DNA from 2 places in the Streptomyces sp. NBC_01216 genome. Region 2 is predicted to be linked to the other one. Evidence: predicted binding sites of a transcription regulator. Region 2 holds the regulator's gene; the other holds the start of a gene.

Region 1 (14,469 bases), 2.2 Mb from region 2:
AGCGGGACCCGGCCGTTCGACGTATGAGTGAGAGGCGGGGAAACGGCCCCGCCACCGCACCGTCGAGGAGAACGTCATGCCCCGCTATCTGACCATGATCCGCATCGAAGAGGGCAGCTTCCGGATGGAGGACGCCGACCCCGGCTTCGAGGCACGGATGGGTGCGCTGTTCGAGGAGATCACCAAGGCCGGGGTGATGCTGGAGACCGCCGGCCTCAAGCCCACCTCCGAGGCCACCCGGGTCACCTGGACCGACGGCCGGATCGGTTACACCGACGGTCCGTTCACCGAGACCAAGGAGGTCATCGGCGGCTACTCCCTCACCCAGTGCCGGGACATGGCCGAGGCGATCGAATGGTCGAAGCGCTTCCTGGAGGTCCACCCGCCCGAGTGGAAGGTCATCTGCGAGGTGCGTGAGATCGAGGAGATGTGACCCGTCGGCCGGACGCGCCCGGAGCGGCGTGGCGGCCGAGGCGACGTGTCCGAGAGGAGCGCCGGTCCGTGTCCCGATGGTGTGCTGTCATATGAGCCGTGACAGCACACCACGCGGCCGAGAGTGTCGAGACGGTCTTCCGGATGGAGTCGGCGCGCGTCATCGCCGCCGCGGCGCGGATCGTCCGTGACGTCGGCATCGCCGAGGAGATCGCACAGGACGCGCTCGTCGCCGCGCTGGAGCAGTGGCCGCGGTCAGGGGTCCCGGAGCGGCCGGGAGCCTGGCTGACGGCCACCGCCAAGCACCGTGCCGTCGACCTCGTGCGACGCCGTGAGACGTACGCGCGCAAGCTCGCCGAGGTGGGCCGCGAGCTGTCGGAGGAGACGTACGACCCCGAACCCTCCGGGCCGGGCGACATCGACGACGACCTGCTCCGGCTGGTCTTCACCGCCTGCCATCCCGTGCTCTCCGCGGAGGCGCGGGCCGCGCTCACCCTGCGGCTGGTCGGCGGTCTGCGCACCGACGAGATCGCCCGCGCCTTCCTCGTCCCGGAGGCGACGGTCGCGCAGCGGATCGTGCGGGCCAAGCGCACCCTGGCGAAGGCGGGCGTGGACTTCGAAGTGCCTTACGGGGCGGACCGAGCGGCCCGGCTCGACTCCGTCCTCGAGGTCATCTACCTGATCTTCAACGAGGGCTATGCGGCCACCGCGGGCGATGACCTGCTCCGCCCCGCGCTGTGCGAGGACGCGCTGCGGCTGGCGCGGGTGCTCGCCGGACTCATGCCCGCGGAGGCGGAAGCGCACGGGCTGGCGGCCCTGCTGGAGATCCAGGCATCGCGGGCGGCGGCCCGGACCGGCCCCGGCGGGCAGCCGGTCCTGCTCGCCGACCAGGACCGTGCCCGCTGGAACCGGCTGCTGATCCGCCGCGGCTTCGCGGCGCTGGAACGCGCGGGGCGGCAGGCGGGCGAGGGTGGGGGATACGGGCCGTACGCCCTCCAGGCCGCCGTCGCCGCCTGCCACGCACGGGCCGCGACGTACGAGGAGACGGACTGGCGGACCATCGCGGCGTTGTACGGCCGGCTGGCGGCCGTCGCGCCGTCCCCGGTGGTCGAACTGAACCGCGCGGTCGCCGTCTCCCGGGCGGAGGGGCCGGAGGCCGGACTCGCGATCGTCGACGGTCTCACCGGCGAACCGGCCCTGGACCGCTACCACCTGCTGCCGAGCGTGCGGGGTGACCTGCTGGCCCGGCTGGGACGGACGGAGGAGGCGCGGGCCGATTTCGAGCGGGCGGCCGGCCTCACCCGCAACGAGCGGGAGCGTGCCCTCCTGCGGGAACGGGCGCGGTCGCTGCCGCCGCGGGTATGAGGGCGTGTGGGGCGGTGCGGACCCGGCGCCCGCACTCACCCTGAGCGCCCGCACCCGCACCCGTGCCCGCACCCGTGCCCGCACCCGTGCCCGCACCCGCCCCCGCCCCCGCCCCCGCACAGATAGCGGCGCCGACGCGGATACCGCGGCCTCCGTGCCGCCGCCCGCGCGGGTCCGTCGCCCGGCTCAGAGCCTGTCGGGTGGCATCTGACCGGGTGGTCACGCCCTGGCACGCGCAGTCGGCGTTGCCGGGATGCCCTGGTAGCTCCGCTGCAGCGGAGCTACCGGCGCTTTGGGATCGCCCGCACCAGACGGCGCCCGCCTGTCGGCCGAAGGTCACCCGACAGTCTCTCAGCGGTCCGCGGGGTGTCCGATGAGCATCGTCGGGGCACCCGCGACACGGGTGAGGAACAGCGTCGCCGCGTTCGGGCCCTTGGGCTTGATCCTGCGGCGCATCTCCTCGGGTTCGACGGCCGAGCCGCGCTTCTTCACGGTCAGCGTGCCGACCTCCCGTTCGCGCAGCAGGGCCTTGACCTTCTTGAGGTTGAAGGGGAGCCGGTCGGTGATCTCGTACGCGGCGGCGAACGGGGTCGGCCGCAGCTCGTCCGCCGTGACGTAGGCGATCGTCTCGTCGACCAGACCGCCCGCCAGATCCTCTGCGACCTCGGCGACCAGGTGGGCGCGGATCACGGCGCCGTCGGGCTCGTAGAGGTAGCGGCCGACCGGCCGGACCGCGGGGTTCGGAAGGCCGCGGCCGGTCAGACTCCCGCCACCGGGCAGCAGCGTGGCCCGACGGGCGCCGGGAGTGGTGCCGAACCACAGCACCGCCTCCTTCACGTCGCCGCCATCCGAGATCCACTCGGCCTCCGCCTCCGGCGGCACCGCCTCGTGCGGCACGCCCGGGGCGATCTTCAACGCGGCGTGCGGGGCCTTGCGGGCCGCCTCCGTCGCCCAGGAGAGCGGAGGCGAATAGCCCTCCGGGTCGAAGATCCGGCCGCGTCCGCCCCGCCGCGCCGGGTCCACGAAGACCGCGTCGTAGGGGGTGGTGTCGATCTCCGTCACATCGGCGCACCGGACCTCGATCAGCCCGTCGAGACCGAGGGCGGCGGCGTTGGCGCGGGCCGCTTCGGCGGTCAGCGGGTCGCGGTCGACGGCGAGGACCGAGATGCCCGCACGGGCGAAGGCGATCGCGTCGCCGCCGATGCCGCCGCACAGGTCGGCGACGCTGCGCACGCCCAGCTCCCGGAGACGTCCCGCGCGGTACGTCCCCACCGTGGCCCGGGTCGACTGTTCGACTCCGTTGGGCGTGAAGTACATCCGGTACGCGTCCTCGGCACCGAACTTCGCCACCGCGCGCTGCCGCAGCCGTGCCTGTCCGATGGCCGCCGTGACCAGATCGGCCGGGTGCTCGCGCCGCAGCCGGGAGGCGACCGCCAACTCCTGGGCGGGGTCGTGGTCGCGCAGCACGGCGAGCAGCGTCTGGCCTTCGGGGGAGAGCAGGGTGGCGAAGGAGGAGAGGTCGGTCACCCGTCCCATTGTGGCCCCTGCCGTCGAGTGGGCCGGCCGGGGGACGGTGCGCGCGGCGCGCCGACGGCGTGGAGGTCCGAGGGGCTCGGCGCTGACAGGATGCGGCGCCATGCAGCTAGTACGACAAAAAGAACGAATGCTGGTGAACCGCGCCCTCCTGGTGCGGCGGTCCGTGGGCGCGACGGTGCTCGTCGCGGCGCTCGCGTCCGCCTGCGCGGCACCCTCCGGCGGGGCGGCGGAGGGCGGGAACGGGGAAGGGGCGCGCAAGGGCGCCGCGAGCCCCGCCGCCGGACAACCTCGAGCGGAGGGCGCGGCCGGCGCCCTTCAGGCGTACGTGGAGCGGGTTCGTGAGCAGCGCGCGGCCCGGGTCCTCGCGGCCAGGAAGTGGAAGCTCGACAAGCCGCCGCTGGAGGCGCCCGCGCCGCCGGTGACCAAGCCGAAGATCACGACCCGCAAGGGCTTCGAGACCGACGGCGAGGGTCTGCCGCCGGTCTTCACGACCGTGCCGACCAAGGACAAGGTCGTCTTCCTGACCATCGACGACGGGGCCGAGAAGGACCCCGACCTGGTACGGATGATGAGCGAGCTGGGCATCCCGTACAGCGCCTTCCTGAGCGACTACCTCGTCAGGGAGGACTACGGCTACTTCGCCGGGATGCAGAAGGCCGGTGTCGCCCTGCACAACCACACGCTCAACCACCGCTACCTGCCCGGGCTCTCGTACGCGCAGCAGAAGCGGGAGATCTGCGGGATGCAGGACACCATCGAGAAGAAGTTCGGCAAGCGGCCCCCACTCTTCCGCCCGCCGTACGGCAACTACAACCAGGACACGCTGACGGCGGCCAAGTCCTGTGGGGTCAAGGCGGTCCCGTTGTGGGCCGCGGAGGCGTTCCCGGACCACATGGAGTGGCGCGAGTGGGACCGGGACCTGCATCCCGGCGACATCGTGCTCACCCACTTCCGTGGCAAGGGGGACTGGAAGGGCACCATGCCCGACATGATCCGCCGCGTGATGAAGACGATCACGGACAAGGGGTACGCGGTGGCGAGACTCGAGGACTACGTGTGATCCGGGCGCGTCGGCCGGTGGCCGGGCTGCTGCTGGCCGGCGCGCTCCTGGCGACGTCGGGGTGCGCGTCGAGCGTGGACCCGATCGAGCGGCTGGGCCGGAGGGCGGCGGAGCGGGTGATGCCGGCCCACGGGCAGGCACCGGCGCCGGACCCGGCGCCGTGGGGAGGGCGGAGGGTGGTGGTGCAGGTCCCCCGGGGGCCCGGGGCGGTGGTGCGGGAGCCGGACGCGGCCGGTGTGGGGCGAGTCGTACCCGGGAACACCGGTGTCCGCGCGCACACGGCCCGGAAGGTCGGGGGCGGGGTCGGGGACGGGGACGGGGCGAGCGTCACCGGTACGGCGGCCCGGATGTTCCGCAGCGTCGCGCGTTCCTGGCCGCACCCCCGGACCGTCCCGCGGTCCCCGGCCGCGTCCTCACACGTGCCCCCGCAGTCGCCTCCGCAGTCGGAACCAAATGGTCCGGCACACCGTTTCCCGGAGCGGGGCCGAATCGCCACACCGCACTGAATTGGCACTCCGCTTGACCGAGTGCTAATCGCAGTCATAGTCTCAGGTCTGGCACTCCCCACTGGAGAGTGCCAACACAGCGACGGGCAGGTCCGGCACCCGCGACGACGGATCCACCTGGTCGCCACCTCAGACAGTTAACCCCGTGAGATCTCCGAAGGGGGAGGTCGGATCGTGACGACCACCAGCTCCAAGGTTGCCATCAAGCCGCTCGAGGACCGCATTGTGGTCCAGCCGCTCGACGCCGAGCAGACCACCGCCTCTGGCCTGGTCATTCCGGACACTGCCAAGGAGAAGCCCCAGGAGGGCGTCGTCCTGGCCGTGGGCCCGGGCCGCTTCGAGAACGGCGAGCGTCTGCCGCTCGACGTCAAGACCGGCGACATCGTGCTGTACAGCAAGTACGGCGGCACCGAAGTGAAGTACAGCGGCGAGGAGTACCTCGTCCTCTCGGCTCGCGACGTGCTCGCGATCGTCGAGAAGTAGTTCACCGAAGTACCCGAAGTACCTGAAGCAGATGCTTTGAGCTGCGCCCCGAGGCCCCTTCCGGGCGCCCCGGGGCGCAGTTCGTTCCACCCGATTTCCGAGAGGGCTGAACCGCTCCCATGGCGAAGATCCTGAAGTTCGACGAGGACGCCCGTCGCGCCCTTGAGCGCGGCGTCAACAAGCTTGCCGACACGGTCAAGGTGACGATCGGCCCCAAGGGCCGCAACGTCGTCATCGACAAGAAGTTCGGCGCCCCCACCATCACCAACGACGGTGTCACGATCGCCCGCGAGGTCGAGATCGAGGACCCGTACGAGAACCTCGGCGCCCAGCTGGTGAAGGAGGTGGCGACCAAGACCAACGACATCGCGGGTGACGGCACCACCACCGCCACCGTGCTCGCCCAGGCCCTGGTCCGCGAGGGTCTGCGCAACGTCGCCGCCGGCGCCTCCCCGGCCGCCCTGAAGAAGGGCATCGACGCCGCCGTCAAGGCCGTCTCCGACGAGCTGCTCGCGACCGCGCGCCCGATCGAGGACAAGTCCGACATCGCCGCCGTGGCCGCGCTCTCCGCGCAGGACCAGCAGGTCGGCGAGCTCATCGCCGAGGCGATGGACAAGGTCGGCAAGGACGGTGTCATCACCGTCGAGGAGTCCAACACCTTCGGTCTGGAGCTCGACTTCACCGAGGGCATGGCCTTCGACAAGGGCTACCTGTCCCCCTACATGGTCACCGACCAGGAGCGTATGGAGGCCGTCCTCGACGACCCGTACATCCTGATCCACCAGGGCAAGATCTCCTCGATCCAGGACCTGCTGCCGCTCCTTGAGAAGGTCATCCAGGCCGGCTCCAGCAAGCCGCTGCTGATCATCGCCGAGGACGTCGAGGGCGAGGCCCTGTCGACCCTGGTCGTCAACAAGATCCGTGGCACCTTCAACGCCGTGGCCGTCAAGGCCCCGGGCTTCGGCGACCGCCGCAAGGCGATGCTCGGCGACATGGCCACCCTCACCGGTGCCACCGTCATCGCCGAGGAGGTCGGCCTCAAGCTCGACCAGGCCGGCCTGGACGTGCTGGGCACCGCCCGCCGTGTGACGATCACCAAGGACGACACCACCGTCGTCGACGGTGGCGGCAACTCCGAGGATGTGCAGGGCCGCGTCAACCAGATCAAGGCCGAGATCGAGAGCACGGACTCCGACTGGGACCGCGAGAAGCTCCAGGAGCGCCTCGCGAAGCTGGCCGGCGGCGTGTGCGTGATCAAGGTCGGCGCCGCCACCGAGGTGGAGCTGAAGGAGAAGAAGCACCGTCTGGAGGACGCCATCTCCGCGACCCGCGCCGCGGTCGAGGAGGGCATCGTCTCCGGTGGTGGCTCCGCTCTGGTCCACGCCGTCAAGGTGCTCGAGGGCAACCTCGACAAGTCCGGCGACGAGGCCACGGGTGTCGCGGTCGTCCGCCGCGCCGCGGTCGAGCCGCTGCGCTGGATCGCCGAGAACGCCGGGCTCGAGGGCTACGTCATCACCGCGAAGGTGGCGGAGCTCGACAAGGGCCAGGGCTTCAACGCCGCGACCGGCGAGTACGGCGACCTGGTCAAGGCCGGCGTCATCGACCCGGTGAAGGTGACGCGTTCCGCGCTCGAGAACGCCGCCTCGATCGCCTCCCTCCTGCTCACCACCGAGACCCTCGTGGTGGAGAAGAAGGAAGAGGAGCCGGCCGACGCGGGTCACGGCCACGGCCACTCCCACTGAGGCCGTTCACCGACGCGGTGAGCCGCTGAGGCTCACCGCCGTGCACGACGCGTTCGGGGTGACCGACACGCAGCGAGGCCCGGTGCCCCCGTCGCGGGGGCACCGGGCCTCGCCCGTTCGCACCGGCCTCACCGCTTCGTGGCGGGCCTCGCCGACGCCCCACCGGTATCGCCGGTTCCCTTCTCGGGTTCCGGCGCACCGGCTCTCCCGGATGTCTGGGTTCCGTCAGGACTCGATGGCCCCGAGCTGCCCCATCAGGCCGAGCAGGTCGTACTGCCACCAGCCTTCCACGATCTTGCCGTCCTCGCGGAAACGGTGGATGAGCATGCCGGTCATCGAGACCTCACGGCCGGTGGCCTCGATTCCCATGAAGTCCCCCGTGTGGGTGGCGTTCCAGGTCCAGCGGGTACAGACCCGGTCGCCCTCGGCGATCTGGTCCTCGACGACGAAGGCGAAGTCGAAGCCGCCGCGCCACATCTCCAGTTCACGGCGGATCGCGTCCATCCCGGAGATGTCCTGCACATTGGTGGGGTCGTGGTCGTGGTATCCCTCGGCGAGGACCTCGTCGAGCGGTGCGAGCTCACCCTCGGCCCCGACCAGCTCGAGCAGCCTGCGGGCGGTCGCCTTGTAGAGCTGGATGTCCTTGACGACGTCGAGATCCGTGAACGTGGGCATCTCGTCACAGAGCGCGACCATCTCGCGGAAGATCCGGTCGGTCTCGGGAAGCTGTGAATTCCTCATCGCCACGTCGTAGGAGGGGAATTCGACGATCTCCACGAAGTGCGAGGCGTCGGAGCGGTCGGCGCCGATGAGACTGTGGGTCGCGGTGCGCTTCCCCCGGGTCTGCTCGACCCACTTGTCCATGAGCCGGTTCATATCGTCGAACCGACTCGTTTTGCAGTCGATGATCTGTACGAAGGTCATGGCGCCTCCCGGACCGGGTGGGACCCCTCCATTTTAGACGTCCGGCCCCCGGTCGCCCGCCCAGCCGGCTGGGCGGTGTTCTCCTCCCGGCGCGTCGCATGGCCGGTCCGTCGGTCGGGGTGTCCGTCGGTCGGTCGGCCAGGTCGGGCGCGCCGCATGGGGTGGGGCCACGGCGCCGTACGAGAATGTTCGGCGGTCTCTGCCGACCGACCACGGGGACCGTGGGGCGGAGGCGGGCGTCCTGCCGGTCCGCTTCGGGAGGATGCCGGTCCGGTGCCGGGGCGTTGATCCGGTGCGGGGAAAGTGTTTGTCCGGGCGTTTGTCCGGGCGTCGTGGACGTCGCCAGTGCGTTCACCCGTGCCCGTCCGTGGGAGTGGCCGTCGCCTCAGCCCGCGTCCCCGAACGGCACAGGGCGGGGGCGCTTGCGGTCCTGTCGAGTCGACGAGCCCATTCTCCGAACGGGCTCGTCGAGGCCGTGTGTACCGACCGCTCCCCGGCCCTGTCCGCCGGGACCGTGACCGCCGACGGCGGCGGGGACTGGTGCGGAGACGATGTGTCGGCGACATCGCCTCGCACTGTCGGGGTTCGTGAGGGGGAGTGCCCCGGATAATTCCGCCATCAGCTCACTTCGGTCCGTACGTGCGGCCCGCCTTGGAGGACAGTCCTCCGAGCAGCCCGCGGGGCGCCAGCTTCACCACGCCCATCAGGGCCTTGTAGCGGGGGTCGGGAATCGACAGCGTCTTCCCACGGGCCAGATCCGCCAGGGCGGCGCCGACCAGCTTGTCCGCGTCGAGCCACATCCATCGCGGGATGTCTTCGGTCCCCATCCCCGCCCGCTCGTGGAACTCCGTCCGCACGAGGCCCGGGCACAGCGCCATGAGACGGACCCCACTGCCTGCCAGGTCCCGAGCGGCACCCTGGGTGAACTGGACCACCCACGCCTTCGACGCGCCGTAGGTTCCGCGCGGCACGAACGCGGCCACCGACGCCACGTTCACGACCCCGCCCCTGCCCCGGGGCCGCATCGAACCCACCGCCGCCGACGTCAGTCGGAGGACCGCCTCACAGTGCACTGTGAGCATCCTCAACTCATCGGCCATGGATACTTCCAGGAAGCGGCCCTTGTTGCCGAAGCCCGCGTTGTTCACGAGGAGGTCCACCGGCTGTCGCGGGTCGGAGAGCCGGGCCTCCACCGCCGCGATGCCCTTCTCCTCGGAGAGGTCCGCCGCCAGTACCTCTGCCTCCACGCCGTGCCTGTCGTGCAGTTCGGTCGCCTGCTCGCGCAGTCTCTTCACATCCCGGGCCACGAGGACCACGTCGTGGCCCTCCGCCGCCAGCTTCCGCGCGAAGGCGGCGCCGATGCCCGCTGTCGCGCCCGTAATCAGTGCAGTCGTCATACGCGGCACGTTAGTGCCCCGCGTGGACGCCCGGCGTACGGCCCTTACCCGGTCCCGGTCCCCCTCCTCCACCGTGAACTGCCTTGTCCGACAGCGGTCCTCGTGCCGCACCGGATATCGGTGGTACATGTGCGGCGTATCGGGAGGGGCCGGACGTCCGGAGCGCTCCGCCAGCCCCTCCACGGTGCCCTCGGGAGGCGCGGGCCGTGTCCGCGGTGCCGCACCGCGTGGGTGGCCGTCCGCCGTTCGCTTCCCGGACGCGCGACCGCGCGGCGCGCCGGTGGACGTGCCCTGCCGGACCGTTCTCATCGGGACACGCCGCTCCGGACACCGGCGCGACCCGGGTGACGGTCTCCTCCACGTGGTGCGGGGCCGTCCCCCGGGCGGCGTGCCCGGGGAGTGCCAGCCGGAACCGACGCCCCGGCGAGGCCGGTTCCCTCGACCGGGGGCCGAGACCGCGGTGCCGCGCCGGGGCCGCGCGCGTCGTCGGCGGCGTTCCTGGCGGAGGGAGTGCCGACGCGTTCGGGGGCTCCGGCGAACCGCGCCTCGGAGCCCCGGCGCCGGTGGCTCGCCAGGCGAGGAGAGCGCCGGCCGCCGCGACCGGAACCACGGCGGCCGACGTGAGGACGAGGAGAACACGCGTGAGTCGAGTCATGCCGCCAGCGTCCCGCCCGGCAGGGGGCGCGCACATCCGGGACGGCCCCCGAGCCGCCCCCGAGCCGCCCCCGATCCCGTCTGGGGGATGGCGCGCCCTCGGAGACCGGCGAGGTCGGCCGGCCAACGGCCGACGACCCAGGGGCGGCTGGTGTGACGCCGCCTCGCGCGGCGGACGCGGCGCGGTGTGCGGGACGTGGCGTGGGCTCTCGTGCTGCGGGCCACCCCGCGCCCCGCGCGTCCGCACTCGACCGGACACCGGCGCAGGTGGTGGGGGTCGTACGCGATGCCGCGTCCGTCGTCGACTCGGGAGCGGGCCGTGCGGCCGGTGCCCGAAGGGCCTCCCCGATCCGAGCCCCGGGGGCGGGTCACGCGCCGGGAGCGCCGTACTTCTCCGCGTGGGTGCGCGCGAGATCGAGCAGCCCCGACTCCATCCACTCGGCGGCCACCAACGTGTCGGGAAGCAGGGCTCGTTCGGTCGTCGCGGCCCGGTGCAGCAGGGCCACGGTGATGTCGTGCGCGGGCCGGTGCACGACCTCCACCGGGTCGCCCCCGGTGATCTCGCCCGGCCGGATCACCCGCAGCAGTGCACCCGGCCCGGCCGTCGACCGGGTGAAGCGGCGCACCCAGCCCTGCTCTTCGACGAAGCCCGCGAAGGTGCGGCAGGGGATGCGGCCGCCGGTCACCTCGACGACCACCTCCGGCCCGATGCGCCAGCGTTCGCCGATCAGTGCCCCGTTCACGTCGAGCCCGAGGGTCGTGAGGTTCTCCCCGAAGGAACCGTTGGCCAGTGGGCGCCCCAGTTCGTGCTCCCAGCGGTCCAGGTCCTCACGGGCGAAGGCGTACGCGGCGCGGTCCTCGCCGCCGTGGAACCTGAGGTCGCACACGGTGTCCCCGGCGACCCCGCTCGCACCGTCGCCACCGGGGACCGGCGCGGTGATCCGTACCGGTCCCTCGACCGGCCTCTTGTCGATGCCCGTCGTCCCGGAGGGGGCGTCGGTGTACTCCACGGCCCTGGCGCGTCCGGCGTTCACACTCAACAGCTTCATGCCGGAACCCTAAGGGCGCGCCCGCCGTCCCTGTCGTCTCCATTCTCCCGCAGGGCCCCTCTGTCTCCGGGCCCCTCCGCCGCCGCGGCCGGCTCCGGTCCGCGCCGTGCCCTGCGCCGCGGCCAGCCGGCTCCGGCGCGGCAGGGAAGGACGCTCGGGAGAGCCTTCCGAGGCGACCTTCCCCAAAGTGATGAAGTTGCTCACGGCGTCAAGTCCAAGAATCCCTTATGCTCGGCGGATGATCGAGGCCCGTCACCTCCGTGTCCTGCGCGCCGTCGCCGCGACCGGTTCCTTCTCCGCCGCCGCCCGTGAACTCGGCTGCACCCAGCCCGCGGTGAGCCAGCAGATGAAGGCCCTCGAGAGCTCGGCCGGGACCCCGCTGCTGATCCGGACCGGCCGCGAGATGCGGCTCACCCAGGCCGGTGAGGCCCTGGTGCGGCACGCCGCGGGCATCCTCGCGGGGCTGACCGCCGCGGAGGAGGAGGTGGCGGCCATCGCAGGGCTGCGGGCCGGCCGGGTTCGCCTGGTCTCCTTCCCCAGTGGCAGTTCGACCCTCGTGCCCACCGCGCTCGCCGCCCTGCGCGCCGCGCATCCCGGTACGCGGGTCTCCCTGGTGGAGGCGGAACCGCCACGCTCGGTCGAGATGCTGCGCGAGGGCGACTGTGACGTGGCTCTGGCGTTCCGCTACGGCGCGGGTCCGGGCGAATGGGAGGACCTCGTCGTCCGGCCGCTGCTCGCGGACCGCCTGGTGGGCCTGGTGCCGGACGGGCACCGTCTGGCGGGTGACGCGGCCGTGGGCATCGCGGAGCTGGCCGAAGAGTCCTGGATCGCCGGCTGCCCCCGTTGTCGCAGGCAGCTCGTGGACGTGTGCGAGAAGGCGGGTTTCACCCCGCGTATCGACTTCGCCACGGACGACTACCCCGCGGTGGTGGGCCTGGTCGGCGCTGGGCTGGGGGTGGCGGTCATGCCCGCGCTGGCCATCGAGTCCGTGCGTCCCAGGGGTGCGACGGTGGTGACGGTGGAGCCCGCCGTGCAGCGGGAGATCGTGGCGCTCACCCTGCCCGATCTTGCGCGGGTGCCTGCCGTCGCGGCGACCCTGGACGAACTGACCCGCGCCGCACGGCGGGCCTAGCGCCACCCGCCTGCCCCGGCCGTGTCGCACGCCCCCGGGCCGCGCGCGGCACGGCCGCGGGCCGGGCGGGTGCGGTTCCCGGCCCTCCGGTTCATCCGGAGAAACGTTCCTTCAGGCGTGGCCCACGCCCGCCGAACGCGCTGCCGATGCTGTTGACGATGTCGTGATGAGGCGATTGCGGGCTCGCCCCATGAGTTCCTCGCGTTCGTCCTCGGTGAGGCCGCCCCATACGCCGTAGGGCTCGCGTACGGCCAGTGCGTGTGCCGCGCACTCAGCGCGTACCGGGCACCGCATGCAGACCTCTTTCGCCGAGTTCTCACGCGCACTCCGTGCCGCGCCGCGCTCTCCCTCGGGGTGGAAGAACAGGGAACTGTCGACTCCGCGGCAGGCCGCGAGCAGCTGCCAGTCCCACAGATCGGCGTTGGGTCCGGGAAGGCGGGAGAAATCTGCCATTGCGCTTGTCCCCTTGAAACCGTGTCGAACGGATAGGTGGGCGGGTTGATGGCTGATCTACGGGGGCCCTTCACCCCCCGCGGGTCTCGCGTCCCACGTTCGTGGGTTCGACCCGACCGTACAACTACTGTCTAAGTAGATGTAAATATGACTCATTGCGAATCTAGCCATAGACACCACAAAAAGGGAAGAAAACTCGCTAAATGGGGCATAGCTTCCGGTGTCGGATGTGATGGGCTGGGGGCCCTCCTCCGCGTTCGGTCCCTCACGCAGGGTGCCGAGGGCCTTCGTCCGGCCCGTAACTCTTTCGAGTGACCGTCGTTGAGAGTGCGGAGGCGGTTGAAGGAACAAGCGCTCGGGCAAGTGTCCGAGCGTGTCAACCGCACAGGTGACGATACGTACCAGCCCTGGAGGCTCTAGGTGACGCGCATCAGCTGCGGAGGGCGACCATGACATCCGTCCTCGTCTGCGACGACTCCCCGCTCGCCCGAGAGGCGCTTCGCCGCGCGGTCGCGACCGTGCCCGGCGTGGAGCGCGTGACGACCGCGGCCAACGGTGAGGAAGTCCTCCGCCGTTGGGGCGCGGACCGCTCGGACCTGATTCTGATGGACGTACGCATGCCCGGTCTGGGCGGCGTGGAGACCGTGCGCCGGCTGCTCTCCGCGGACCCCGGCGCCCGCATCATCATGCTCACTGTCGCCGAGGACCTGGACGGTGTCGCGCTCGCGGTCGCCGCCGGTGCCCGCGGGTACCTGCACAAGGACGCCTCGCGCGCCGAGCTGCGGGCCACGGTCACGCAGGCCCTCGCCGACCCGACCTGGCGGCTCGCCCCGCGTCGGCTGCGTTCCGCCGAGATGGGGGCGGCCCCCACGCTCACCGCCCGCGAGATCCAGGTTCTCGAAGGCATGAGCCACGGCCGGTCCAACGCGGAGATCGGGCGCGAGCTGTTCCTCTCCGAGGACACCGTCAAGACGCACGCGCGACGGCTGTTCAAGAAGCTCGGCGCGTCCGACCGGGCGCACGCGGTGGCGCTCGGCTTCCGCTGGGGTCTGGTCCGCTAGGACGTGTCGCGGGAGTCCCTCCAGGCCCGTGACGCCTGGCACGCGCGCTCGCCGCGTTGTCGGAGTCATCCGGGTACGCCCGGTACGAGGACGATCCTCCGCCTTGCGGTCGCACGCACCAGACGCCGCAGTCCCCGCCCTCCGGGCGTACGGAGCCACTTCCGCAACACGCCCTAGTGCCGAGCCAGGCCACCTCAGCCCTGTCGCGCGGACAGCGCCCGACGCGGTACTGGGCCGTGCTCCGAAAGGGGCGCCGGGTGCCGCAGGGCGTGGCGGGACTTTCGGAACGCGCCCTGGTCGCGTCGGGCCGGGTGTGCCCGGCGCCACGGGGTGAACGGCGCCCGACGCGGCATTCGGCCCCGTCCCGCGGGCGGGACCTGGTCGCGGGCGCCGGCCGTGTCCCCGTCCGCCCCGGCGGGCGGGGTGGAGCCGAAAGGCTCCGTTCGTACCGGCCTTCGCCCCCCCGTCCGGGGGCGGCTTGTGTCACTAACGCGCGGGATGACGCATCCTTGAGGTGTGGAGTTCCTCGGGGACGAGTCGATCGAGCGGGAGGGGAGGGCGCAGGAGATGAGTGCCGGCGCGCCTGCTCATAACGCTTCAGTGCACAACTATGGACGCGGTGCCACGGACGCCGAGGCGTCAAGGCACCATGGAACGATGCGTGACGACGAGACC
Region 2 (14,469 bases):
CACGCCGTGGACGGTGAGGAGCTGGAGCTCCTCGTCCATGGAGTGCTGTGTGGGGGCGTCCTTGCCCTGCTGGGTGGCGACCTCGGGGCAGAGCACGATGTCGCCGAGGAGCCCCTGCGGGGGCTCCTCGGAGTCCTTCGTCGGCGGGCGGAGCTCGTCCATCGGGAAGGACATGACGTCCGTCGGACCCGGCAGGTCCATCCACTGGATGTGGAGCTGTTCCATCGCGTCGGCGTCCACGACGATCACCGACAGTTCGGAGAGGGGATGGATGCGCATCCGGGCGAGCGCGTAGCGGGCGACGTCGAGGATCGCCTGCTCGTCGACCTCGGTACCGGACTCGTTGTTGACGTCGATCGACATGGTGCTGGTGTGCTACTTCCCGTTGCGGCTGTCGTACTGCTCGTACGCGTCGACGATACGGCCGACGAGCTTGTGCCGGACGACATCCTGCGACGTGAGCGTCGAGAAGTGGACGTCCCGCACCCCGTCGAGGATGTCGCGGACCTGTCGCAGACCGCTCTTCGTGCCGCCGGGCAGGTCGACCTGGGTGACATCGCCGGTGATGACGATCTTCGAGTCGAAACCGAGGCGGGTGAGGAACATCTTCATCTGCTCGGGGTTCGTGTTCTGCGCCTCGTCGAGGATGATGAACGCGTCGTTGAGCGTGCGGCCCCGCATGTAGGCCAGCGGCGCGACCTCGATCGTGCCCGAGGCCATCAGCTTCGGGATCGAGTCGGGGTCGAGCATGTCGTGCAGGGCGTCGTAGAGCGGCCGCAGGTAGGGATCGATCTTCTCGTAGAGCGTGCCGGGCAGGAAACCGAGCCGCTCGCCCGCCTCGACGGCGGGTCGGGTCAGGATGATCCGGGTGACCTGCTTGGACTGCAGGGCCTGGACCGCCTTGGCCATGGCCAGGTACGTCTTGCCGGTGCCGGCGGGGCCGATGCCGAAGACGATGGTGTGCTTGTCGATCGCGTCGACGTAGCGCTTCTGGTTCAGGGTCTTGGGGCGGATGGTCCGGCCGCGGCTGGAGAGGATGTTCTGCGTGAGCACCTCGGCCGGGGTCTCCTGGCCGACCTCGGCCTTGCCGTTCTCGCTCGCCCGGAGCATGGCGATCGAGCGTTCCACTGCGTCCTCCGTCATCGGCTGCCCGGTGCGGAGCACCAGCATCATCTCGTCGAAAAGGCGCTGGATGAGTGCGACCTCCGCCGCCTCGCCCACCGCGCTGACCTGGTTGCCACGGACATGGATGTCGGCTTCCGGGAACGCCTTCTCGATCACGCGGAGCAAAGCGTCACCGGAACCGAGGACCGTCACCATCGGGTGCTTGGCGGGGACGGTGAAGTGGGCACGGGCCTCGCCCGTGGCGCCGTTGCGGTCTGTGGGTGTCTGAGTCATGGGCCGGCACTGTGGCCTGCGCATACCTCCCGCTGCGGGGTTCTCGCTGCTCGATAACCTCTCGGCCTCCCAGCCTACGACTTGCCGCCGACAAGACCGAAGTGTTTTCCCGGTCCGGGTGCTCAGGCCCCGCGGCGGAAGCCGATGGTCGGCACCGCGCGGCGCAGCGGCCAGGGGCGGGCGGGCGCCGGCAGGAGGCGTTCCAGGAAGGCGTAGCGGCCGCGGAGGGCCTCGGGGTCCTGGCAGGCGTGGCCCTGGACGTGCTGCCACCAGGCGGCGACCTCGCCCCAGGTCGGCGCGGACAGGGAGCCTCCGAACTCCTGTACCGAGAGGGCGGCGGTCAGACCGGCGAAGGCGAGCCGGTCGGCGAGCGGCCAGCCCGCGAGGGTGCCGGTGACGAACCCGGCAACGAAGACGTCGCCGGCTCCGGTCGGGTCGAGCGCGGAGACCTCGATGGCGGGGACCTCCGCCGTCTCGCCGGTGGCGCCGTCGACGGCGTAGGCGCCGTCGGCGCCGAGCGTGACCACCGCGTAGCGGACCTTGTCGGCGAGGGCGCGGGCGGCGGCCCGCGGACAGTCGGTGCGGGTGTACCGCATGGCCTCCTGCGCGTTGGGCAGGAAAGCCTCGCAGTGTTCCAGGTCGGTGAGCCCGGCCAGGTCCCAGCGTCCGGTGTCGTCCCAGCCGACGTCGGCGAAGACCCTGGCGCCGCCGCGGGCCGCCTGGGCGACCCACTCCTCGCCCCGCCCGGGTGCCAGGGAGGCGACCGCGGCACGGGCGTGCGGCGGGTAGGCGGGCAGCGCTCCGTCCAGGGGCGGGGCCTCGTGGCCGTGGGAGACCATCGTGCGCTCGCCCTCGTAGGCCATGGAGACGGTGACCGGGGAGTGCCAGCCGGGCACGGTCCGGGAGAGGGAAAGGTCGATCCCCTCGCCCTGCTCCAGGGCGTCCCAGCAGTACTCGCCGTAGTGGTCGTCGCCGAAGGCGGCGGCGAGCGAGGTCCGCAGGCCGAGGCGGGCCAGGGCGGTGGCCATGTTGGCCACGCCGCCGGGGCTGGAGCCCATCCCCCGGGCCCAGGACTCGGTCCCGCGGACGGGCGCGCTGTCCAGGCCGGTGAAGACGATGTCGAGGAAGACCGTGCCGGTGAGGAAGACGTCGCAGTCGGGGTCGGTCGGCTCACGCAGGCACACCAGGGGGTCGACTCCGGCGTCGCGTTGCTGGTCTCCCTCTGGTGTGGTCACGGCAGGCTCCCGAACATGGTGCGGTTCTGCCCAGTGTGCCCGATGGGGGCCGGGTGGCGGCGGTGACGCCGCGAGGCGGTCCGCCGGACGGATCGGGCGGGGAGCCGGCGGGGCGGCTGCGCACCCCGGCCCGTGACGGGGCTTATCCGGCGGCGTCGAAGTCGTACGCCTCGACCTCGGCGAGGTAACGCGCCCTGCGCTCCTCGTCGTCGTCGAGGAAGGACGCCTCGAAGGAGTTGCGGGCCAGTGTCCGCAGCCGTTCGCGGTCCAGGCCGAGCGCGTCCCGCACCGCGTCGAAGTTGTCACCCACGTAGCCGCCGAAGTACGCGGGGTCGTCGGAGTTCACCGTCACCATCAGACCGGCCTCCATCATCGCGGACAGCGGGTGGTCCTCCAGGACGTCGACCGCCCGCAGGCGCACGTTCGACAGCGGGCAGAGCGTCAGCGGCACCCGTTCCCGGACGAGCCGCGCCACGAGTCCCGGGTCCTCCACGCACCGCAGTCCGTGGTCGACGCGCTCCACGCCCAGGACGTCCAGCGCCTCCCGGATGTAGGCCGGTGGCCCCTCCTCGCCCGCGTGGGCGACCTTGCGCAGCCCGAGCTCCCCGGCCGCCGCGTACACCTCCCGGAACTTCGACGGCGGGTGCCCGGCCTCCGCCGAGTCCAGGCCGACGCCGGTGATCCGGTGCAGGTACGGCTTCGCGGCCTCCAGGGTCGCCAGTGCCGACTCGGCGGACTCGTCGCGCAGGAAGCACATGATCAGCCGGGTGGAGACCCCGTGGCGCTCCTCGGCCCGGTCCAGTGCGTCGGCCAGGCCCTCGACGACCGTCCCGATCGCCACCCCCCGGGCCGTGTGGGCCTGCGGGTCGAAGAAGACCTCGGCGTGCCGCACGCCCTGAGCCGCCGCGCGCGCCAGATAGGCGTCGGCGAGTTCGCCGAAGTCGTCCGCCGTGCGCAGGACGGCCATCAGCGCGTAGTACAGGTCGAGGAAGGACTGGAGGTCGCCGAACCGGTACGCCGCGCGCAGCGCCTCGGTGTCGGCGTAGGGCAGCGTCACGCCGTTGCGTGCGGCGAGCGTGAAGGCCAGCTCGGGTTCGAGGGTGCCCTCGATGTGGAGGTGGAGTTCGGCTTTGGGCAGGGGGAGGTGCACGGGTGTGTCGTCTATCTCTTGGGGAGGGGGACCCGCATCAGGTCCTGGGCGGTGCTCAGTTCTCCCTCGAATCCGGCCGCGCGGGCCTGGCGGGTGAAGGCGTCCGGATCGTGGTATCGCTGCGAGAAATGGGTGAGGACGAGGTGCCGCACCCCCGCCTCCCGCGCGACCGCACCTGCCTGACCTGCCGTCAGGTGCCCGTGGTCGGTGGCGAGACGGACGTCCTCGTCGAGGAAGGTCGACTCGATGACGAGCATGTCGGCGCGCTCCGCGAGGGCGTACACCCCGTCGCAGAGCCGGGTGTCCATGACGAAGGCGAAACGCTGTCCGCGGCGGACCTCGCTGACCTCGTCGAGGGTGACCCCGTCGAGGACGCCCTCGCGCCGGAGCCGTCCGACGTCCGGGCCATGGATGCCGTGCGCGGCGAGGCGGGCCGGCAGCAGGCGGCGGCCGTCGGGCTCGACGAGCCGGTAGCCGTAGGACTCGACGGGGTGGGAGAGCCGGCACGCGTCGAGGGTGTACGCGTCGGTGACGGCGAGCGGGCCGTCGGCACGGACCGGGGCCTCGGTCAGCGCCACGGTCTCTCGGTAGGCGGTGGCGTACCTCAGCCGCTCGAAGAAGTGCTGCCCGCTCGCCGGGTAGTGGACGCCCACCGGGTGCGGCACCTGGTCGAGGTTGATCCGCTGGATCACTCCGGCGAGGCCCAGCGAGTGGTCGCCGTGGAAGTGGGTGACGCAGATCCGGTCGATGTCGTGGGCGGCGACGCCGGCCCGCAGCATCTGGCGCTGGGTGCCCTCGCCGGGGTCGAAGAGCAGGCCCTGCCCGTCCCAGCGCAGCAGATAGCCGTTGTGGTTGCGGTGCCGGGTCGGGACCTGGCTGGCGGTCCCGAGCACGACGAGCTCGCGTACGGACACGGCGAGGCTCCTCTCGTGCGTGCGGGCGGCTATCCGGGGGGCCAGTTGAGTCCGCGCCCGCCGAGGACGTGGGCGTGCGCGTGGAAGACGGTCTGTCCGGCGCCGGAACCGGTGTTGAAGACGACCCGGAAGCCACTGCCGTCGACCTTCTCCTGGGCGGCGACCTCGCCCGCCTCGCGCAGCACGTCGGCGGCGACCTCCGGGGCGGCGGCCGCGAGGGACGCGGCGTCGGGGTAGTGGACGCGCGGGATGACGAGCACGTGCGTGGGCGCCTGCGGATTGATGTCCCGGAAGGCGAGCGTGGTCTCCGTCTCACGCACGATCGTCGCCGGCACCTCCCCTTCGACGATCTTGCAGAACAGGCAGTCGCTGTGCGGCTCTCCGGCCATGGCCCGGGCCTCCTCGCGTCGATGATCGATACATCCGCATCGTATCGGCCGGACCCCGGGCCGGCTCAGGGCCGGGGTGCGCGCCGCCGCAGGGCCGAGCGGCTCACCCAGTAGGTGATCACCACACCCCAGAACAGCGGGTAGGCGAGAGCCGTGACGGGCTCGACCCGCCACAACACCAGGGCCAGCAACGACTGGAGACCGAGGAGTCCGACCGCCGCCGCCATCGCGAGGACCGGTCGGCAGCCGCGCGCCACCAGAAGCAGCGGACGCCGCAGCCGGGCCGGCACGCGACGGCTCAGCAGCAGCGCCCAGCCTCCCCAGCCGCAGACGAGCACGGCCACGGCGATCAGGCTGGGGACGAGCGCGTCCCGGCCGGCGGCCCCTCCACGCAGAGAGGCCGAGCCGAAGGTGGCCGCGACGCAGCCGAGCAGGGCCACCCAGCGCGCCCCGGCGGCGGTGTTCCAGGCCATGGTCTCCAGGTTGTAGCGGGCCTGGCGGTCGTTCATGTCGAGGGCCGCGGACTCGACGAAACCCTCGGCGGCCTTCGTCCACGCCCCACGCCGGAACCAGCGGCGGCGCAGGTGCAGCAGGGAGAGGTTGTTGTGGGCCTCGCTGCTCTCCGGGTCGAGCCGCAGCGCCGTCTCGTACGCCTGTTGGGCGACCCGGTGGTCGCCCGTGCGCTGGGCGGTGAGTCCCACCAGGAAGTGCGCGTCGCTCTCCTCGGGAGCCAGGGCCACGGCGGTCCGGGCCGCCTCGTAGGCGGCGCGCCTGCGCTCGATCCGGCTGGACCGGTCGAGGACGGTGCCGAGGGCGTAGTGGCTGCCCCAGTAGTGCGGGGCCAGTTCGACGGAGTGCCGGGCGGCGGCCTCGGCTTCCTCGTACCGCCGGAGCGACAGCAGGACATGGGTGCGCATCAGCCAGGCCGTGAGGGCTTCGGGTGCGGCGCGCAACGCCCGCTCGACGCTCTCGAGGGCCTCCTCATCCCGGCCGAGGCGCTGCTGGCAGCGGGCGAGCAGCACGAGTGCCTCGGCGTCCTCCGGGTCCTGCGCCAGGTGCCCTGCGGCGAGTTCGGCGGCCTGCTCGTACCGGCCTACGTCGAAGAGGGCGTCGGCGCGTTCCAGTGACGGGCTCATCGGACCGTGCCCCCGTCGCCCGCGGTGCCGGGCGGACGCGGCGTCCGGATCCGGCGGTGGCGGGCCCGGACGCGGGAGCCCCGGGCGTGGCCGGTCACAGCTTGCGCTTCTTCTTCAGATAGGCGACCAGGTCGTCGTAGGTGCCGCCGTCGTTGGCGAACATCGCGACGTTGCGCGCCGAGGCGAACCAGGACTCGCTGGACGGTTTGATCTGCTTCGCCGCGCCCAGCAGGTCCTTCATGCCGATCATCCGTACGGTGCCGGTGCGAGCGGAGTCGAGGAGCGCCGACTCGGCGGCCGTCTCGCACAGATGGGCGAGGTCGGCGCCGGAGAACTCGTCGGTGGCCTTGACGAGTCTGCCCAGGTCGACGGATTCGATGGGACGGCCGCGCAGGTGGTAGCGGAGGATCGCGTCCCGGGCCGCGGCGTCGGGCGGCAGCACCAGGAGGGTGCGGTCGAGCCGGCCGGGACGGCGCAGGGCGAGGTCCACGTCCCAGGGGACGTTGGTGGCGGCCAGCACGAAGACCCCCTCGTTGCCGGCGCTGTGGATGCCGTCCAGTTCGGTGAGGAGCTGGTTGACGACGTTGCGCAGACCGCTGTGGTGGGTACGGGAACGCTTGGCGCCGAGGGCGTCCAGCTCGTCGAGGAAGACCACGCAGGGCGCCTGACGGCGGGCGGTCTCGAAGATGTCGTGGACGTTCTTCTCGGACGTGCCGATGTACATGTCGAGGATGTCGGAGAGCGAGACCGACATGAAGTTCGCGCCGAGTTCGCCGGCGACGGCGCGGGCGATGAAGGTCTTGCCGCAGCCGGGCGGGCCGTACAGGAGCAGTCCGCCGCGCAGCGACTTGCCGTAGAGCCTGCGGAGTTCGGGGTTGCGCATGGGAGCGAGGAAGGCGGCCTCCAGGCGCTCCTTCACCTCCCGCATGCCGCCGACGTCGGCGAGACGGACGGCTCCCGGCGCGTCGACGTCCCAGGCGGGCGCGTCCCCGGGGTCGCCGCCGCCGTCGGCCGTCAGGGGCGGCTCCGGTTCGTCACCGGTGACGAACCGGGGGCCGACGAGGTCCCCGATCTCCTGCTCGGCCGCCGCCCAGTCGAAGGCGGGGGGATCGGCCGGGGGTTCGGCTCGGGACGCGGTGGGGGGCTCGTCCCGCGGCGCCACCGGCGGGGTGGGGCCCTGCGCCGGAGGCGGCGCGGCCGGCGGGGTGGGGGGCAGCCCCATCGCACGGACCATCAGGGTCCGGGCCGCCTCGTCGCCCGGCGCGTGCTGGAGGGCGACGGCCGCTTCCGTGACGGCCTCGTCTCCACGCCCCTCCGCGAGGAGCAGTTCGGCGAAGTGCAGCCGTAGGGGGACGTCGTCCGGGGCGGCGGCGACGGCGGCGCGCAGACTGCGGATGAGAGGGGACTCGTCGGGCATGCGGCCAGCCTAAGGAGCGGCCCACCCCTCCCGTCCACCGGGTTCCGGGGATCCGGTGGCGGAGGGCGGTGATCCGGGCCGCCGGAGGACCCGAAGAGGCCGGCGAGGACCGGCGCGGGCGTGGCGGCCGGATCGGCGCACCGCCGACGACGGCCGGTCCGGGACGCCGGCGGCGCCCCGGAGGTCAGTGGTCCGAGGGGACCGTCCCGCTCCAGCGGCCGGTGCGGCCCAGGAGCAGCGCCGTCGCCGCCGTGCCCGCGGTGGAGGTCCGCAGCACGCTGGGGCCCAGGCGGTACGGCTTCGCGCCGGCCGCTTCGAAGACGGCGAGCTCCTCCGGGGAGACGCCGCCCTCGGGCCCCACCACCAGCACGATCCCGCCCGTCACGGGGAGTCGCGCGTCGGCCAGCGCGTCACTGGGGTGGTCGCGGTCCTCGTGGAGCACCGCGGCGAAGTCGGCTTCCGCGAGGAGGGCCGCTGCCTGCTTGGTGCTCATCGCGTCGGCGACCTCGGGGAAACGGGTGCGGCGCGACTGTTTGCCCGCCTCGCGTGCCGTGGCCCGCCACTTCGCGAGGGCCTTCAGACCGCGCTCGCCCCGCCACTGGGTGACGCAGCGGGACGCCGCCCACGGCACGATCGCGTCGACGCCCGTCTCCGTCATGATCTCGACGGCGAGCTCCCCCCGGTCGCCCTTGGGCAGCGCCTGGACCACGGTGATGCGGGGCGTGGGTTCGGGGTCGTCGTGGACCGCCCGCACGTCCACGGTCAGCCGGTCCTTGCCCTCGGCTGAGGCGACCACGCACCCGGCCCAGGCTCCGCGCCCGTCGGTCAGGACCAGCTCCTCCCCCGCCCGCAGGCGCTTCACGGAGACGGCGTGGCGGCCCTCGGGACCGTCCAGGACATAGCGGCCGGCGCCGGGTACGGCGTCGACGACGAAGACGGGTGCGGTCATGAGGCGCTCCTGTGGGCCAGCCCGGCGGAGGTGGTGTCGAGTTCGGAGGCCAGCACCTCGACGAGCCGGCCGGCCGGCAGGTCCCGGGCGAGCCGGTGCCCCTGCCCGGCCCACAGGGCCATGCCCTGCGCGTCGCCCGCGGTGGCGGCGGCCTTCCGCAGCGGGGCGGTGAGGTGATGCACCTCGGGATAGGCGGCGGGGGCGTAGGGCCCGTGCTCGCGCATGAAGCGGTTGACGAGCCCGCGCGCCGGGCGCCCGGAGAAGGCCCGCGTCAGCTCGGTGCGGCAGAACAGCGGATTGGTCATGGCCTGCTTGTGCAGGGGATGGGCCGCCGACTCGGGGCACACCAGGAACGCGGTGCCGAGCTGGGCCGCGTCCGCACCGGCGGCCAGGACGGCGGCGATCTGCGCCCCGCGCATCAGCCCACCGCTCGCGATGATCGGCAGCCGCACGGTCTCGCGCACCTGGGTCACGAGCGCCAGCAGGCCGGTTCCGGCGGACAGCGCGATGTCCGGGTCGTCGCGGTGGCTGCCCCGGTGCCCGCCGGCCTCGTCGCCCTGGACGCAGACCGCGTCGGCGCCGGCGCGCTGCGCGGTGCCGGCCTCCTCGGCCGAGGTCACCGTGACGATCGTGAACGTACCGGCGCGGGCGAAGGCGTTCAGGGTGTCCCGGGAGGGGCAGCCGAAGGTGAAGGAGACGACCGGCACCGGGTCGTCCAGGAGGATCGCCAGCTTGGAGTCGTAGCCGTCGTCGCGTCCGCTGTCCGGGTCGCCGAGCTCGGTCTCGTACCAGGTGGCCTCCCCCGCGAGCTGGTGCCGGTACATCTCGACGGCGGCGGGGTCCGCGGCCTGTGCGCTCCGGGGCATGAACAGGTTCACGCCGAACGGGCGCGAGGTCAGCCCGCGGACCTGCTTGATCTCCTGGTACATGCCGCCGGCCGTCTTGTAGCCGCCGGCCAGGAATCCCAGGCCGCCGGCCTCGCAAACGGCTCCGACCAGCTGCGGACAGGAGGCGCCACCCGCCATGGGGGCCTGCACGATCGGGTGACGACAGAGATCGCTCAGTGCGGTGGACATGCATGCATCGTGTCATGGCCGGGCTCCCCGGCCGAAAACGCCCGGGGCGGCACGCGTGGTCCACGCGTGCCGCCCCGGGAGGTGCCGACGGTGCCACTCCGGGCGAAGGTCCGCACGGGCGGGGCGTCGGCCCCGCCCGTCACGCCCTAGCGGCCGTTGAAGGCGTCCTTGAGGCGCGAGAACAGGCCCTGCTGCCCCGGCTGGAACTGGCCCGTCGGGCGTTCCTCACCACGCAGCTTCGCCAGTTCGCGCAGCAGCCGCTCCTGCTCCGGGTCGAGCTTCGACGGCGTGGTGACCTCCACGTGCACGATCAGGTCGCCGCGCCCGCCGCCCCGCAGATGCGTGATGCCGCGGCCCTGCAGGGGGATCGACTGCCCGGACTGCGTGCCCGGCCTGATGTCGACCTCCTCCATCCCGTCCAGCGTCTGGAGCGGCACCTTGGTGCCGAGCGCACCCGCCGTCATCGGGATGGTGACCGTGCAGTGCAGGTCGTCGCCGCGGCGCTGGAAGACCTCGTGCGGGACCTCGTGGATCTCGACGTACAGGTCGCCGGCGGGACCGCCGCCGGGACCCACCTCACCCTCGCCGGCCAGCTGGATCCGGGTGCCGTTGTCGACACCGGCCGGGATCTTCACGGTGAGGGTGCGGCGCGAACGGACCCGTCCGTCGCCGGCGCACTCCGGGCACGGGGTCGGGACGACGGTGCCGAAGCCCTGGCACTGGGGGCAGGGACGCGAGGTCATGACCTGGCCCAGGAAGGACCGGGTGACCTGCGAGACCTCGCCACGGCCGCGGCACATGTCACAGGTCTGCGCGGAGGTGCCGGGTGCGGCGCCCTCGCCGGAGCACGTCGTGCAGACGACCGCCGTGTCGACCTGGATGTCCTTCGTCGTGCCGAAGGCGGCCTCGTTGAGATCGATCTCCAGACGGATCATGGCGTCCTGGCCGCGGCGGGTGCGCGAGCGCGGCCCGCGCTGCGACGCCGTGCCGAAGAACGCGTCCATGATGTCCGAGAAGTTCCCGAAGCCGCCGGCGCCGAAGCCGCCGGCGCCACCGCCGCCTCCAGCCTGGGAGAGCGGGTCCCCGCCGAGGTCGTAGACCTGCTTCTTCTGCGGGTCCGACAACACCTCGTAGGCGGCGTTGATCTCCTTGAAGCGCTCCTGCGTCTTCGGATCGGGATTGACGTCCGGGTGCAGCTCGCGGGCGAGCCTCCGGAACGCCTTCTTGATCTCGTCCTGGGAGGCGTCGCGGCGTACGCCGAGTACGGCGTAGTAGTCCGTGGCCACTTACGACTCCGCCAGGATCTGTCCGACGTAACGTGCCACTGCGCGTACCGCTCCCATCGTTCCGGGGTAGTCCATGCGGGTCGGTCCGACCACGCCGAGTTTGGCGACTGCCTCGTCGCCCGAACCGTAGCCGACCGCGACGACGGACGTGGAGGTGAGCCCCTCGTGGGCGTTCTCGTGCCCGATCCGTACGGTCATGCCCGAGTCCTTGGCCTCGCCGAGCAGCTTGAGGAGCACGACCTGTTCCTCGAGCGCCTCCAGCACCGGCCTGATCATGAGGGGGAAGTCGTGCCCGAAGCGGGTGAGATTGGCGGTACCGCCGATCATCAGCCGTTCCTCGTGCTCTTCCACCAGGGTTTCCAGCAGGGTCGCGAGCACCGCCGTGACCGTGCCGCGGTCCTCCGTCTCCTCGAAGGACTCCGGAAGATCCTGCACCAGTTGCGGCACATCCGCGAAACGGCGGCCGACGACCCGGCTGTTGAGCCGGGCCCGCAGATCAGCCAGCGAGGTCTCGCCGAAGGGCGCCGGGCAGTCGATCATCCGTTGCTCGACCCGTCCGGTGTCCGTGATCAGCACCAGCATCAGCCGGGCGGGCGCCAGCGAGAGCAGCTCCACGTGCCGGACCGTCGAACGGGTCAGCGAGGGGTACTGCACGACGGCGACCTGCCGGGTCAGCTGCGCGAGCAGCCGGACGGTGCGCCCGACGACGTCGTCCAGGTCGACGGCGCCGTCCAGGAAGTTGTGGATGGCGCGCCGCTCCGGGGTCGACAGCGGCTTGACGCCGGCGAGCCGGTCGACGAAGAGTCGGTAGCCCTTGTCCGTGGGGATGCGTCCGGCGCTGGTGTGGGGCTGGGCGATGAAGCCCTCTTCCTCCAGGACGGCCATGTCGTTGCGGACGGTGGCGGGTGAGACCCCCAGCCGGTGACGCTCCGTGAGCGCCTTGGAGCCGACCGGTTCCTCCGTCCCGACGTAGTCCTGGACGATGGCGCGCAGCACCTCGAGTCTGCGTTCGCTGAGCATGGGCACACCTCCAGCTGTCGTCCCGGTTGCTCCGTGTTTGGCACTCGTGTCGTCCGAGTGCCAGGAATCCCCCGGCCAGTGTACGGCGGCGGGCATCGCTCCTGGCAAGGAGGCCGAGTCCCCGCCTGCCGCGTCGTAGCGGATAGCGTCGCCGCATGAATGTCGCTTGGGAAGAGCTCGGCTGGGAACGACTCGGTGACGGAATCGGGCGGCGCCGTCTGCCGGTCTGGGACGCCACGGTGGGCCTGGTGCTGGGCGAGACGGCCGTCCTGCTGTACGACACGGGCTCCTCGCTCCGCGAGGGCGCGGAGCTGCGGGCTCAGGTACGGGCGCTGACCGGGGGCCGGAGAGTGACGCACATCGCACTGAGCCACCCGCACTTCGACCACGTCCTGGGCACCGCCGTCTTCGCGGGAGCCGAGGTGTACGGCGCGGTGGGGCTCGACGCGCTGCTGCGGCGGGAGGCCGGCGCGCTGCGGGCGTCCGCGGTGGAGCACGGGGTGGACGCGCACGTGGCGGAGGAGGCGGTCGACGTGCTGGTGAGCCCGCGCCACACGGTGTCCGGCGAGTGGACCCTCGACCTGGGTGGCCGACGGGTGCTGCTGGCCAACGTGGGTCCCGGTCACTCCGGCCACGATCTGGCGCTGCTCGTCCCCGACGCGGACGGCGGCCCGGAGGTCGTGTTCTGCGGCGACCTGGTCGAGGAGTCCGGTGAGCCACAGGCCGGGCGGGACGCGATCCCGGCACGCTGGCCGGCGGCGCTCGACCGGCTGCTGCTACTGGGCGGTACGGACGCGGTGTACGTGCCCGGGCACGGAGCGACGGTCGACGCAACGTTCGTACGGACGCAGCGCGATGAGCTGGCACAGCGCTTCGGAGTGTCATAACGTCGCGCGAATGCGCAGCTACAACCCGGACCTGACGCCCCCTTGGAAGCGGTCGGCACCCGTCGCGGAGGTCCCCGCGAAGGCGGACCTCGTCGTCGAGGAGGTCGCGACCGGCTTCTGCGGGGCGGTGATCCGCTGCGAGGCGGGCACGGTGACCCTGGAGGACCGCTTCGGCAAGCACCGGGTCTTCCCGATGGAACCGCGCGGCTTCCTGCTGGAGGGCCGGGTGGTGACGCTGGTCCGCCCGTCGGCGGCGGCCCCGGCGGGTCCCGCCCGGACCGCCTCGGGCTCGATCGCGGTACCGGGCGCGCGGGCACGGGTCGCACGGGCGGGGCGTATCTACGTGGAGGGCCGCCACGACGCCGAACTCGTCGAGCGGGTCTGGGGCGACGACCTGCGGGTCGAGGGCGTCGTCGTGGAGTACCTGGAGGGCGTCGACGACCTGCCGGCCGTCGTCGCGGAGTTCGGTCCGGCGCCCGACGCACGGCTCGGTGTCCTGGTGGACCATCTGGTGCCCGGCTCGAAGGAGCAACGCCTGGCGGCCTCGGTCACGGGCGAGGACGTGCTCGTCGTCGGCCACCCGTACATCGACGTCTGGGAGGCGGTGAAACCGTCCTCCGTGGGCATCCCCGCGTGGCCGTCCGTCCCGCGCGGCCAGGACTGGAAGACGGGCGTCTGCAGGGCGCTCGGCTGGCCGGAGAACACCGGCGCGGCCTGGCAGCACATCCTGTCGAAGGTCCGCACCTACAAGGATCTGGAACCGGCGCTGCTGGGCCGGGTGGAGGAGCTGATCGACTTCGTGACGGAGCCGTAGCCGGCTCCCGGCCGCCGGTGGCGTGCGGCCGGGACGCGGGAACGGCGGACGCCTCCTCGCGGACGCGGCGGTCAGTCGACCAGGTCGCGGACCACCGCGTCCGCGAGGAGGCGTCCGCGCAGGGTCAGGACCGCACGGCCCGCGCGGTACGGCTCCGCCTGGAGCAAGCCGTCCGTGAGCGCCTTGCGGGAGGCGGCCAGGCCCGCAGGGGCCAGCAGCCCCAGCTCCACGCCCTCCCGGAGGCGCAGCTCCAGCAGGATGCGCTCCACCCGCCGGTCCTCCGCGGACAGCAGCTCCCGGCCGGCGCCGGGCGAGCGTCCTTCCCCGAGGGCCGCCGCGTAGGCGCCCGGGTGCTTCACGTTCCACCACCGCACGCCGCCGACGTGGCTGTGGGCGCCCGGACCGGCGCCCCACCAGTCGGCTCCGCGCCAGTACAGCTCGTTGTGCAGGCAGCGCCCGGCCTCGGAGGTCGCCCAGTTCGACACCTCGTACCACGCGAATCCGGCCTGCGCGAAAACGGAGTCGGCGATCAGATAGCGGTCCGCGTGGACGTCGTCGTCGGTCATCGGGACCTCGCCGCGGCGGATCCGCCGCGCCAGCTGCGTACCCTCCTCCACGATCAACGCGTAGGCGCTGACGTGGTCGGGTCCGGCCCCGATCGCCGCGTCGAGCGACGCCCGCCAGTCGTCGTCGCTCTCGCCGGGCGTGCCGTAGATGAGGTCCAGATTCACGTGCTCGAAGCCCGCGGCCCGCGCTTCGGCCACACACGCCTCGGGACGGCCGGGCGTGTGGGTCCGG

The links. The regulator HrcA, encoded in region 2, represses chaperone genes, less so after heat shock. The targets are predictions, from matches to a motif close to TTNGCACTCNGNNNNNCNGAGTGCNAA.
Region 1: the regulator HrcA is predicted to act here: its motif matches at 4,901-4,927, upstream of groES (co-chaperone GroES).

The regions. Positions count from the first base shown of each region.
Region 1 covers NZ_CP108677.1:2,796,993-2,811,461, reverse strand. Annotated here, with positions in the region: gene OG393_RS11995 (YciI family protein) at 77-433, shown strand; gene OG393_RS11990 (RNA polymerase sigma factor) at 577-1,797, shown strand; gene OG393_RS11985 (class I SAM-dependent methyltransferase) at 2,149-3,333, opposite strand; gene OG393_RS11980 (polysaccharide deacetylase family protein) at 3,461-4,393, shown strand; gene groES (co-chaperone GroES) at 5,074-5,382, shown strand; gene groL (chaperonin GroEL) at 5,502-7,124, shown strand; gene OG393_RS11965 (ester cyclase) at 7,350-8,048, opposite strand; gene OG393_RS11960 (SDR family NAD(P)-dependent oxidoreductase) at 8,672-9,445, opposite strand; gene OG393_RS11955 (MOSC domain-containing protein) at 10,468-11,148, opposite strand; gene OG393_RS11950 (LysR family transcriptional regulator) at 11,387-12,280, shown strand; gene OG393_RS11945 (WhiB family transcriptional regulator) at 12,392-12,733, opposite strand; gene OG393_RS11940 (response regulator transcription factor) at 13,183-13,794, shown strand; gene OG393_RS11935 (sigma-70 family RNA polymerase sigma factor) at 14,452-14,469, shown strand, end outside.
Region 2 covers NZ_CP108677.1:4,988,861-5,003,329, reverse strand. Annotated here, with positions in the region: gene ybeY (rRNA maturation RNase YbeY) at 1-363, opposite strand, end outside; gene OG393_RS22270 (PhoH family protein) at 376-1,398, opposite strand; gene OG393_RS22265 (carbohydrate kinase family protein) at 1,521-2,633, opposite strand; gene OG393_RS22260 (adenosine deaminase) at 2,776-3,783, opposite strand; gene OG393_RS22255 (ribonuclease Z) at 3,795-4,697, opposite strand; gene OG393_RS22250 (histidine triad nucleotide-binding protein) at 4,727-5,086, opposite strand; gene OG393_RS22245 (tetratricopeptide repeat protein) at 5,152-6,222, opposite strand; gene OG393_RS22240 (ATP-binding protein) at 6,317-7,639, opposite strand; gene OG393_RS22235 (16S rRNA (uracil(1498)-N(3))-methyltransferase) at 7,824-8,588, opposite strand; gene OG393_RS22230 (nitronate monooxygenase) at 8,585-9,664, opposite strand; gene dnaJ (molecular chaperone DnaJ) at 9,811-10,950, opposite strand; gene hrcA (heat-inducible transcriptional repressor HrcA) at 10,951-11,970, opposite strand; gene OG393_RS22215 (MBL fold metallo-hydrolase) at 12,126-12,857, shown strand; gene OG393_RS22210 (DUF3097 domain-containing protein) at 12,868-13,671, shown strand; gene hemW (radical SAM family heme chaperone HemW) at 13,743-14,469, opposite strand, start outside.